DNA from 3 places in the Thermanaerosceptrum fracticalcis genome. Region 1 is predicted to be linked to each of the others. Evidence: riboswitches for the same ligand, from Rfam matches in the RefSeq annotation. Region 1 holds a riboswitch; each other region holds the start of a gene.
The links. A riboswitch is a leader RNA that binds a small molecule or an ion and turns the genes downstream of it on or off. The one in region 1 is predicted to bind lysine.
Positions count from the first base shown of each region.

Region 2: it holds a riboswitch for lysine, as region 1 does, so the genes downstream of both, dapB (4-hydroxy-tetrahydrodipicolinate reductase) here and BR63_RS12865 (diaminopimelate decarboxylase family protein) in region 1, are expected to answer to the same signal.
Region 3: it holds a riboswitch for lysine, as region 1 does, so the genes downstream of both, dapA (4-hydroxy-tetrahydrodipicolinate synthase) here and BR63_RS12865 (diaminopimelate decarboxylase family protein) in region 1, are expected to answer to the same signal.

Region 1 is NZ_CP045798.1:2,531,886-2,536,083, reverse strand. Features, by position in the region: gene BR63_RS12880 (GNAT family N-acetyltransferase) at 1-85, shown strand, start outside; gene BR63_RS12875 (DUF4392 domain-containing protein) at 120-1,019, opposite strand; gene metF (methylenetetrahydrofolate reductase [NAD(P)H]) at 1,133-2,017, opposite strand; lysine riboswitch at 2,305-2,483, shown strand; gene BR63_RS12865 (diaminopimelate decarboxylase family protein) at 2,588-3,841, shown strand.
Region 2 is NZ_CP045798.1:941,394-945,591, forward strand. Features, by position in the region: gene BR63_RS04940 (aspartate-semialdehyde dehydrogenase) at 1-885, opposite strand, end outside; gene dapB (4-hydroxy-tetrahydrodipicolinate reductase) at 1,137-1,925, opposite strand; lysine riboswitch at 2,137-2,319, opposite strand; gene BR63_RS04950 (YlmC/YmxH family sporulation protein) at 2,421-2,696, opposite strand; gene BR63_RS04955 (hypothetical protein) at 2,725-3,051, opposite strand; gene BR63_RS04960 (dUTPase) at 3,134-3,499, opposite strand; gene BR63_RS04965 (M16 family metallopeptidase) at 3,521-4,198, opposite strand, start outside.
Region 3 is NZ_CP045798.1:2,181,973-2,186,170, forward strand. Features, by position in the region: gene BR63_RS11170 (NADH peroxidase) at 1-321, opposite strand, end outside; gene dapA (4-hydroxy-tetrahydrodipicolinate synthase) at 997-1,878, opposite strand; lysine riboswitch at 2,210-2,393, opposite strand; gene BR63_RS11180 (response regulator) at 2,646-3,434, opposite strand; gene trhA (PAQR family membrane homeostasis protein TrhA) at 3,995-4,198, opposite strand, start outside.

The sequences.
Region 1 (4,198 bases):
GATGGAATGGAAAAATCCCTTTTTGCGACAAGAGAACCGTCCCCCTTGTCGCATAAGCCAAAAAAAACGGCTGCAAACCTTTTAAGGGTGGCAGTCGTTTTTTCTCGTTTTTTGTTCTCTTAGAAGGATACGGCTTTTTTCTCCTTTAGTAACTCCATTTCTACTATCTGATGGAGCTCGTCCAAGATTGCCAAATTTATTTCCAGGCTTAACCCGTCCACGGTCATCTCCCGCTTTTTGCTGCAGCCGTCAATGGCTCCCTCTTTCACCAGGGCAGCTAACAAATCCTTTTCCATTTTCCTGTCGTGGAGAAGGTTCTTTCCGGAAAGCAGGGAAAGGGCGGCTGTGAGGCCGTGGCCTCCCCAGTTGGAGACCCCCGTTACCAGCACATAATCGGCCCTGGTAACCGCGCAGATCTGGGTACCGTTAGAAACAGAGTTTTGAATAATGTCGGCTATTTTCCCCATACCCAGTTCATTGCCCCCGTCCCCTACTGCAGCGGTAGGAATACCAAGCTCCGCCGCTTTAGTAAAGAGGGGATCGGTATTTGGTATAAGATAGGTTAAATCTTCTCCTCGCATGGAGTAAAAGCGTCCATCCCGGGCCCGTCCGGGGCGCTCGATGGCTACAATCATGGATGGCCGGTATTTATTGATCAAATCTACACAGAAAATTTCGGCCCCGTCATAAGGGACGACTTCAAGGGGTGAGGAAAGGCCCTTAAGAGTGGAGCCCGCCTCTAATAAGGGACTGGAGTATTGATCTGTGATCAGAACAGCATTTTTACCCAATTCCTCCAAAGCTCCTGCCAAAGAGAGGGCGCCCAGCGGACCATCTGTTTCTCCTATAAGAGTGTCTTTTATGCCAAAGCCTGTAACAATAAGTACTGTTGTACTGTCCATCAGCTTTTCCGCGGCCCTGGCCAGGTCTCCGGGAATGAGAGCAGCTTTTCCCAGCCCTCGCCCGCCTAAATCTTGGCAGATAAGTTCCTCAATTTTGGTGAAGTCTGATTTACGCAAGTGCCGCAACTCCTTGTATTTTTTTCCAACAAACAGTTATTATCTATATATAATGGTTGAACACGGCAAAGGGTTGATATAATACAGTATACTTGTTGCACAATTTAGGAGAATTAGGTACTGATCACTGACCGGATCGTCGACATATTTTCTACGATTTTCCTGGTAACCTCCGGGCGGTTCATGGTATAGATGTGGATACCGTCCACACCCCAGGAGAGCAGGTCGATGATCTGCTCCGTAGCATAGGCGATACCCGCCTCTTTTAGTGCTTCCGGATTATGCTCATACCGCTCCATAATCCTGATAAACTTTTTGGTCAAAGAAGCTTTGCAGAGAGAAGTGATACGTTCGATCTGTTTTCGGTTCAGGACCGGCATAATCCCTGCAGTAACGGGTACGTTGATACGGGCCCTTGCCATATGATCCAAAAATTCATAAAAAATTTCATTATCAAAGAAGAGCTGGGTGATTAAGAAGTCCACACCCGTATCTACCTTTTGTTTTAGATAGCTTAAATCTTTTTCGATATCATCACACTCCAGGTGCCCTTCGGGGTAGCAGGCTGCACCCACAGAGAAGCTGCCGAGGCTCTGGATGTGAAGGATAAGGTCTTTGGCGTACTGGTAATGGAGAGGGTCGGGAAACTTAAAATCAGGATCCTGGGGTAAGTCGCCCCTTAGTGCCAGGATGTTTTCTATACCATTGTCTTTGAGGCTATTAAGGATGCCCTCGATTTCCTGTTTGGTGGCGGCGATGCAGGTGAGGTGGGCCAGGGCTTCCAGGCCGTACTTGTGTTTAATCAGGGACGCTATCTCTACTGTCCTGTTGGTTGTGCTGCCGCCAGCCCCATAGGTAACACTGATAAAATCGGGTTTTAAATCCTTTAGGCCCTCGATGGTGTTGTAAATGGTTTCAATAGGACTATCTTTTTTGGGAGGAAATATTTCAAAAGAAATCACAGGTTTCTTAGTTGCAAAAATATCTTTGATCAACATGGCGGCACCTCCGGAAGTTTATATATAGGAAAGGGGACACACCTGCTGAAGAGCGGGCAGTTCCTTGGAGACAGGAATGTCCCCAACGTGGTGAAAGGGGACACACCTGCTGAAGAGCGGGCAGTTCCTTGGAGACAGGAATGTCCCCAGTTTAATTGTGATGAATTGTAATATATTTATCAGGTGCTGTCAATATAAGCCACCACATTTTGCCATAATATTTGAACCTCAATGCCGTCAAAATATATCTATTGACAGACTTCGAGCTCTGTTGCACAATAGAATAAATTAATGGTAGAGGCGCGGCATATTATGAGTACGTATCGGGAGCAGGCCGGCGATGACGGGTACGGAAAGGAATGGCCGCCGAAGTGAAGGTTTTCAGGCCGGGGACCTTTGCTGGGCTTGTGTTGAATAAGCACAAGACTGTCACCCAATATTTTTTGGGTGGAGCGCTATTTCGTACAGCAGGGCAGGGGCAGACCTTTGCCTTATGAAGCAGCTTGCGGGAAGTGCTCGTAAGCTGCTTTTTTGTTTATATAGATGAAAAATATAGAGGAGGAAATTTACGTGGCCGAGAAAAAGTTGCCTTTTACCAAAGCACAGCTGGAAGAGATTATTAAAGAGCACCCTACTCCCTTTCATATCTATGATGAAAAAGCCATCAGGGAAAATGCCAGAAGACTGATTCAAGCCTTTGCCTGGGCCCCCGCCTTTAAAGAATATTTTGCCGTGAAAGCTACCCCTAATCCCTATATCCTGAAGATCTTGCGGGAGGAAGGCTTCGGCGCCGACTGCAGTTCCCTGGCAGAGCTGGTCCTGGCCGAAAAGGCAGGCATAGTAGGAGAGAATATCGTCTTTACCTCAAACGACACACCGGCCGTGGAATACCAGAAAGCCTTTGAACTGGGGGCCATTATCAACCTCGATGATATCAGTCACATCGACTACCTGGAGAAGCATGTAGGAATTCCTGAAATCATTTCCTTCCGTTATAATCCCGGCCCTCTGCGTGAGGGTGGGAACTCAATCATCGGCAATCCCGAAGAAGCCAAATACGGCCTTACCCGGAAACAGATCTTTGAAGCCTATAAAATCATGAAAGAAAAGGGTGTCAAACGTTTCGGCATCCATACCATGGTGATTTCCAATGAACTGGATCCCAACTATTTTATCGAAACCGCCAATATGATGTTTGATCTGATCATCGAACTTTATCGTACCCTGGATATTCGCATTGAACTGGTAAATTTCGGCGGCGGCATCGGTATACCCTACCGGCCTGAACAGGAAGTGGTAGACCTGGAGTACATTGGCCGGGGGATTAGGAAGGCCTATGAGGAGAAGATCGTGGCCAACGGCCTGCACCCCCTGAAACTGGCCATGGAATGCGGCCGCATGATCACCGGGCCTTATGGCTACCTGGTGGCTATGGTCCTCCACAAAAAAGAGATTTACAAGAATTATGTAGGGCTGGATGCCTGCATGGCCAACCTTATGCGTCCCGGTATGTACGGCGCTTACCATCACATCACCGTAGTAGGGAAAGAAGACTGGCCTTTGGACCATACCTATGATGTCACCGGCAGTCTCTGTGAGAATAACGATAAGTTTGCCATTGACCGCCCTCTGCCCAGGATCGATATCGGGGATATTGTGGTTATCCACGATACCGGTGCCCACGGGCACGCCATGGGCTTCAATTACAACGGCAAACTGCGTTCTGCCGAACTGCTCCTAAAACCCGACGGCAGTGTAGAATTGATCCGTCGGGCGGAGACCCTGGAAGATCTCTTCCAGACCCTGGATTTTTCCAGGCTGTAATTAAATTATCCAGCAAAAAATCAGGCCGGAGGAGACTTCGGCCTTCCAACTTTCATCCTGAAAAATTAAAGGAATGATTGGTATGAAGTTTAGCTTCCCCAGGAAATCTATTACATATTTGTCACGGTTTTATGACAACAATTTGTCATTGACAAGTTAGCAAAAGATATTGTTATAACAGGGAGATTTTTATATTGTTATTTTATACATACAGAGCTGAAGAGTACGGCTGTTGTTTTAACAGAGTTTGAGCTGAATCTTAAATATATAAAAATTTAGTCGAGATATGACATGTTATATCAGAAAAATTCGAAAAAAAAATAAAGGAAAAATTTATAATCCAACGAACAGTATTAA
Region 2 (4,198 bases), 1.6 Mb from region 1:
ATCCTCTCTTAGGCGGCCCACAAATACTTCATCGTGGTCTGAAGCCTTAAGGGGCATGGGATAGATGTTCTTATCAGGTTCATCCATTAGGATGACACCTGGACTATCCGCCAGAACTTTTCGCACAAGGGGCAGCGGTATTTTTTCCTCTGTTTCAATATAAATAGATTCAGAGTGGCTTCTAATGACCGGAACCCGTACGGTTGTGGCCGTGATGGCAATGTTTTTGTCATCGAAAATTTTATGGGTTTCTTTTACCATTTTCATTTCCTCTTTGGTGAAGCCATTATCCTGGAAGACATCAATATGAGGGATCAAATTATAAGCGATTTGATGGGGAAATACTTTGGGCTGAATGTTGGAGGAATCATTTATCTGTTCATATAATTCATCAATGGCTTCTTTTCCTGCTCCGGAAACTGCCTGATAAGTGGAGACAATGATGCGTTTTATCGGTGAGATATTATGGATGGGTTTTAGGGCCATGCACATAATAATCGTTGAGCAATTAGGATTGGCAATAAGCCCTTTGTGGTTATTTAGAGCATGGGGATTTACTTCAGGTATCACCAGGGGAACATCATCATGTAAACGGTAGGTGCTGCTATTGTCGATGACTACTGCACCTTGCCGGAGGGCTTCAGTGGCGTACTCCTGACTGGCTTTCCCGCCGGCGAACAGTGCCACGTCCACTCCCTTAAAAGCCTGGCTGTTGATAGTTTCAACCTGATGTTCTTTGCCTTGAAAGCGAATTCTTGTGCCTTTAGAACGCTCTGTAGCGAACAATTTTATATGTTGTATATAAGGTCTTGTTTCTAAAATTTTTAATATTTCAGTACCTACAGCACCGGTGGCGCCAACAACTGCTATGTTCAATTTCTTCATTTTTGCATACCTCCATTTATTAAGTATTTTTGAAGCTTTCCCGAAAGATTGACGTATGCCGAAGTCCGGCTCCTGGCAAATCTTATATAGGTTTTGATATTTAACTACTATTGTATCACCCTTCGTGTATACGTCAAGGACAATTGTCTACGCCACGTGAACATCAATAAATATTATGGTTATAAATAACAATATGAATTATTCGATATTGCTAAACTTCTCATCGATGAGGAGCCGTCGCGTAAAAGCAATTAATCCAGGATATTTTCCAGCCCGATTTTCAGCCCCCTCAGGCATTTCACCTTTCTGACGGCCAAAAGAATGCCAGGAATAAAGGACTCTCTCGAAAATGAATCGTGACGTATAGTCAAGAGTTCACCTATACCGGCAAATAATACTTCTTGATGGGCCACCAGGCTCTTTAAACGGACACTATGAATGTTTACACCGTAAAATTGTCCACCCCGGCTGCAGTTATCCATTTGCACGGTTTCGCATATGGGAGAATTGGTATATCTCATGGCACAAGCTGTAGCAATGGCTGTGCCCGAGGGGCTATCAACTTTTTTGTCATTGTGATATTCAATAATTTCAGCCTGGGAGAAATACCTGGCAGCATCTCTCGCCCATTTCATCATAATGACAGCACCCAGGGAGAAATTAGGTGCCAAAAAAGCCCCTGTACTGCTGGCTTGAGCCAAGCTGTCAATCTCACTCATTTCTTCTTTAGAAAATCCAGTGGTCCCCACCACAACAGCAATACCCTGCTTTAAGGCAAGGGTAATATTCTTTTTGGCAGCTTCTTTATGGGTAAAGTCGATAATGACATCGGGTTGTGCTGTTTCGATAATGGACAGAAGATCATCATTAACTTGGACCCCCAATGGTTTCAAACCAGTTAATTCACCGATTTCTTTACCCACATTTTGCACATCACACGCACCGACAAGCTGTATATCGTCAGTTTTAGATATCCCCTTGATAATCTCCTGCCCCATCTTGCCACAGGCGCCTACTACTACTGCTTTAATCATGCTCATGCAAGCCACCTTACCTTTCCTCTAAATTATTTTATTGAGCAAATAATTAGGTGCTCATCGATGAGGACCTAATTATCAAATAGATACTCAACTAACAGCAGTATATGCGGACAGCAATATTGTGTGCCTCCCTTATGAAGAGAAAACGAAAAAACAGCTAAAGGGTCTACCTCTAGCTGTAAAAAGCTATAGTACCTCCTTCCTCTGCCCGTAGTGAGATAGTGCTCCACCTGGTAACGGGCCCTTACCAGATGACAGTTCTGCATTTCTTCAATGCAACCCCAGCATAGAGACCTGGATAGTCATCTACACTTCGGCGGATGCCCCTTTCCACCGGTTCATAGTGTCCCCACTCCCCGGCTTACTCTTGACAATCCGCGCCCCTACCCCACTCTTTTTGAGTGAGGTATCTTATTCAATTTTATTGTGTATTGTATACTAATATGTAAAATATGTCAATGATGGTGGTAAAATTTTTGTGGTGGTAAAATTTTTCTAATAGGGATATTTTTTATAACGCATATGGGATTCATCCAGCTCCACGATAATAACCTCAGAACCGATTTTACGAACGGCTTCCCAGGGTATGGTAAGATTATTTTTATCCCAAAGATTTAAAAGGCCGCCTTTGCTTGGTAAAATAATGGATTCAATGTTGCCGGTTTCCGCGTGAATGACTAAGTCGGAATCGGCTACCGTCCCCAGCCTGGCTCCGTTTTGGATATTGACAATATCTTTCCCGATCAGGTCAGTTAGTCTGACATTGTTCACGAATCTCACTCCATTCAAGTTTAGCGATCTACCTAAATCTGCGCAGCAAACTTAAAAACAGCGGTTGTAAGATGGCAATAACAATAGCTGCCAGTGCCAATGGATCAATTAAGAGGTTATCATAGATACACACTTTTTCCGGTAGTGACAGTTTTAGGAAAGAGGTAAGCAGTACCAGTGACAGATAAATCCCCCCGGCGATGGCCACCAGTTCACCTAAAGCGATAGAGGCCGGTGAGGCTACCGTACTTTCCACATTCTCCACACCGCGGGTCTTTTTAAGCCTCACTCTTGTGCGTACAGCCCAGGCCACAAGACCAATGAGAATTAAGGCTAGTATCCCCTTAATCAACATAAACATCCCCTCCTCTATTTAGAATATTATGCAAACTAGCCTCTCATAATGATAGAAAAAGAAAGAAGTAAGGAGTTTATCCTTACTTCTTCATTTCATATCCGGTTTTAGTGGACGTTCCGTCCTGCCTGCGGTGATTTTCTTTATTTTTGTCCATATACCTGGCATAAAGTTCGTCGGCAGTCATGCCCGTTTTAATACACATGCTGATGAGAAAATGTAAAATATCCACCAGTTCCTCTTTTACTGCCTCTAAGTCGATTTCTTTACGATTTTTCCACCATTTATAGTTGATTTCATTGAGCAGTTCTGCAACTTCTACATTAATGGCCATACATTCTTTTTGTAACCATGTTTCCAGGTCAAAATTAAGCTTACGTCCTTCTATCACTTTTTGGTCAAAGTTAGCCTGTTGTGCAAAAATGGCCTTCAGTTTATCCTTTTCCAACTTCTCTTCTCCTCCCCGGCCTTACCTGAGAAAATTATGCAAGTTTACCGGTTTTTCCAAAGGACCTATGGTACTTAAGGTAAAATGATAATTGTTAAACAAAGTGTTGGCAATGGATTTTACGTCTTCCAAGGTCACAGCAGATATTCTTTTTACTACTTCTTCGGGTGTAATGATTCTATTGAGGCATAGTTCAGTACGGCCGATTCTGGTCATACGGCTGCTCACACTTTCTAATCCCAAGTATAAGTTGCCTTTTATTTGTTCTTGGGTTCGCCGCAGTTCCCTTTCCGTGATACCATTTTCCATAATATCTGAAACTTCCTTGATTAACAGCCTGATAACTTCATCGTATTTCGCAGGGCTTGTGCCGGCATAAAAGGTGAATAGTCCCGTATCACAAAAGGCCGAGTGATAACTATAGACAGAATAGGCCAGTCCTCTTTCCTCACGGATAGACTGTACCAGGCGTGAGGATAAACCGCCGCCTAATACATTATTTAAGATATAAACGCTGTATATTCTTTCGTCACCCTGGGGTAAACCGGCCGTTCCCAAACAGATCTGGACCTGTCCCGTATCCCTGGAAATGTTGGATGTATCGGCATGGGTACTTCTCGGCGGAACCAGCCCCTCCGGTTTTTTGGCGGGTTTAATTTTTGCAAAAATCCTGGCAATCTTGTTTTGCACAGTTTGATG
Region 3 (4,198 bases), 350 kb from region 1:
CGCATGCTCTGCTTCTTCAAAAGCAATTCTTTTATATGCCTCAGCAATTTCGGGATAACCTTCGCGGTCCGCCTGTCTGCTCATCGCCAGGTACATTCCAACTTCTGTACACTCACCCGTAAAATTGTCCTTTAAAGCTTGCACAACTTCAGGATCTAAGCCCTTAGCAACACCAATTTTATGCTCATCAGCCCAATTTAAATCTCTACCTTCTGCTTTTTCAGTAAATTTCTCAGCTACAGCACCGCATTGGGGGCATTTCTCAGGCGCAAACTCCCCTGTATGTACGTAACCACATACACTGCACATAAATTTTTTCATTGTAATTCCTCCTTGTATATTAAGAAATTCTTAATGTTTATATATTAATAATAGTAACAATTACTATAATTGTCAAGAGGTTTTTCATAAGAAATTACCTTAGTGTGCTGCGACAAAGGGGACGGTTCTCGTTGTCGCATATTCTCACCCCAGATCCATCCAATACTACGTCTTCCGTCTTTTCTGGTTTAAAATTTAAAATATTCCAAAAGCCACGCTCCTGTTTTTGATGCAATAGAAGTGTAACACGCAAAACATCTAAAAAATCAGGAGGTAAACCATGAATCACTATGAGCAAGAGATCGATATGTGCTATGAACTCAAAGAAACTCCCAAATCTTCCAAAGAGTCATATTTCCGAAGAGTAAATACATTCATCCAGTTTATACACGAACCGTCCCCAATGTCGCCAACATCATTTCCCTTTTTTTGAATGTCCTAAACACACAAAACCACCTCAACAGCTTCCATCCTGAGAGGTGGTTTTGTGAAGCGCTCATTTCTTTCCTAATGGAAGGTACAGTTAATGTTGACAACGATTAAAACCTGCGAATTTTCCTGCAATAGATCCTAAATCATAGCGGCCTTTCCAACGATCTTCGTAGGACCTTTCGATTCTTCCGCCAGCGTACTTATTGCATTAAACCCCAAGAGCATCTCTCTAAACGAAATAAATTAAATAAGATTTAGCTTAGTTAAAGCTTCTGTTATGGTTTCCGTTTCTTTTGCTGAAGCTTCAACCAGAGGGAGGCGCAGCTTACCTGAAGGTAACCCCAAAAGAGATAAAGCTTTCTTCACAGGAATAGGGTTAGTCGTCACAAAAATTGCCCTAAAAAGAGGAAAAAGCTGCTGGTGAATAACTCTAGCCTGATGAACATCACCGCTCATGTATGAATCAATCATTTTTTTAAGGGAATTTCCTATAAGATGGCCTGCTACGCTTACCACACCATAAGCACCTACAGATAACATGGGAAGAGTTAAGCTGTCGTCTCCGCTAAAAATTAAGAAATCTTCCGGGAGAAGAGTCTTTAGGGTGGAGACCTGGTCAAGATTCCCCGCAGCTTCTTTCAAGGCTACAATGTTCCCTATGCCTGCAAGTCTGGCCACAGTTTCTGGCAATAAATTTGTCCCGGTTCTTCCGGGGACATTATATAACATGACGGGAAGTGAGGTTTCAGTCGCTATGGCCTTAAAATGCTGGTACATACCCTCCTGGTTAGGTTTATTATAATAAGGTACAACAGCCATAATCCCGTCCACACCGATTTTCTCGGCCTCCTGTGTCAGGTAAATACTGTCCGCCGTGGAATTAGACCCTGTACCGGCAATAATCTGCCCCTTGTTTCCGACGGCCTCTTTAACAGCAGTAAAGAGACTTAATTTTTCTTTTAGAGATAAGGTAGGAGATTCCCCAGTAGTTCCTGCAATAACAAGACCGTCATTACCCGATTCGATGAGGTACAGAGCTAACTTTTGTGCACCCTCATAATCCACGCTTAAATCATCTTTAAAAGGTGTCACCATAGCCGTAATCATTCGGGGAAATTTACTCATTAAATAACAGCTCCTCTCCTTCTATAGCATTAATTACTTCTCTCTTTGTCATCGTCAAAAATTTATACCGTCCTTGTTGCTGCCCCTTTTCTTAACTAGCCAGCATTAACCCAACCTTTCATATAAATTCGAATTATCCTTAGATACTCATCGATGAGGACCCCCTTCCTGCTTCTGACCCTGCAACTAGAAGCAGTATATGCATAAAAAAGTTAAAGGTGCAAAGGGAGTCACTTGAAATAACCTTCTACAGATTAAGAAATGACTACAAAAAAAGCTAAAGGCATTAACCTTTAGCGTAACCGCTCTGGTTACCCCCCTTCCCTGCCCCTGGTGAGATAGTGCTCCATCTGATAACGGGCTCATATCAGATGACAGTCCTGCACTTCTTCAATGCAGTCCCAGCGTGAAACCTTGGCCGGTCTTCCACACTTCGGCGAACGCCCCTTTGGTCCAGTTCCTCGTTGCCACACTCCCTGGATTACTCTTGGCGATTCGCGACCCCTACCTCACTCTTGGGAGTGAGGTAAAAAATATTAGGTTTTTGCACATTATAGCATGAATTAAAATTACACGTCAATCAAAACTCATTAAGTCCTTCAATAATATCGGAAATATACCCAGAGCCCGCTGCATTTAATACCTTGACCGCATACAATTCGGCTTCAGGAGCAACACCCTCTCACTGGCAGGCCCAGTCAGCACTACTGCCGCATTTATTAATGGTAGATCCTTAATTTTTAGATATGCAGCGTAATGTACTCGCATTAGCCAGACAGTTTTTTTCCCAAATTATTTAGGAGTTCTTGTTCATTAACACCGTCTTTTGGAAAAGTCACTAGGGCTAAATCTATTTTCTGGATCCCTTGCTCAGTAAACCACTTGCGAAATTTTTCTGTTACCACTGCTGCTCCTTCAGCACCAGTAAGCGGTAAAACCAGCAGCAGATTGCGTTTCCTGGTAAGGAATACGGAGTCTATTTCTCTCAATTGCTCCTTCACTTTATTCCGGAGGTTGACAAGTTCTTTTAAGTGGGGTAAGCTCCGCATTTCATCCGGCATCCTAATCTCTAGTAAAGAGAGTAAGCTACCGCCACGCTGGGCCCGTTTGACCTCATTGCGGACCTGCTCTTCTAATTCGGCCTCGGTCCAAGCCTCCCTGTTATCCTCAGGGGGAACCAAGGGTCCAAGGACGCCCTCTACCCGTTCCAGTAAACCTTCTTTGGTAAAAGGCTTCCGGATGTAGTTAACGGCACCAGCTTTTAAAGCCCTTTGCACGGTGACCCGATCTGCACGACCTGTAAGTATAATGACCGGCAGGTAGGCCCACGCTTGCTCGGAACGCATCCTTTCCAGGGCAGTAAGGCCATCCATCCCTGGTAGGGTGATATCCAGGATAATCAAGTTTACCTCCTGATAGCGTTTTGGGAAACGAAAGAGGTCCTCTGCATTGACTAATTCCAATACTTTTACGCCGTACTGTTCCAGGGTTCGCTTTACTTCCAGGCGAACTATGTTGGAATCTTCTACAATCAAAACCTTTTTTTCTGTTGACACTTACTTTTCTACCTCCTTAAAAAGTAGAACAGGTCCCGGCCAGCTTCCTTGGCCCGGTACATAGCGGCACCAGCTGCCCTAAGAAGTTTTTTCACCTGTAGCCCCGTCTTCCGGGAAACAGGCTACTCCTACGCTAATAGTTCCGAGTAATACGCTATCATCGACTATCTCAATCAAATAATGATTCAACAATTAATTTAGAATTCCTGCCAAGTTTAGACAATTTCAATAATGATTCGATTCTGTTATGTTAATAATAATTACTTTTAGCGGTTATTTAGTATTCTATGCTTCTTATGGTAAAGAATCTGTTATGTACAAATACCGGTGGTATACCACAGGAATTTATGATTCCTAGGAATTACAAAGTCTATATGGCTCAACCGATTCTAGATATAGATAAGGCATTAGAAGAAATTTCACAAAATAGAGGGATTTTGTACGACCCTGCGGTGTTAGACGTTTGTATGAAAATTATTAACAAGAATGGCTTTAAATTAATGTAAAAGGAGCCACAGTAGGTACCGATAACGTCCAAGGTAAACAATGCCAAGGCATCATTACAAAGCTAAATAAAATAAGAATCCTAAGTAATGAACTGTACTCCCACCCAAAACAAACAAATGCCATATCCCATGATTAAACGGTATCCTTTTCCATAAATAAAAGATTACACCAAAGGTATACATCAAGCCACCTGTTAATAACCAGGTAAATAATCCTTGAGGTATCATCTCTAACATAGGCTTAACAGCTATCATAAT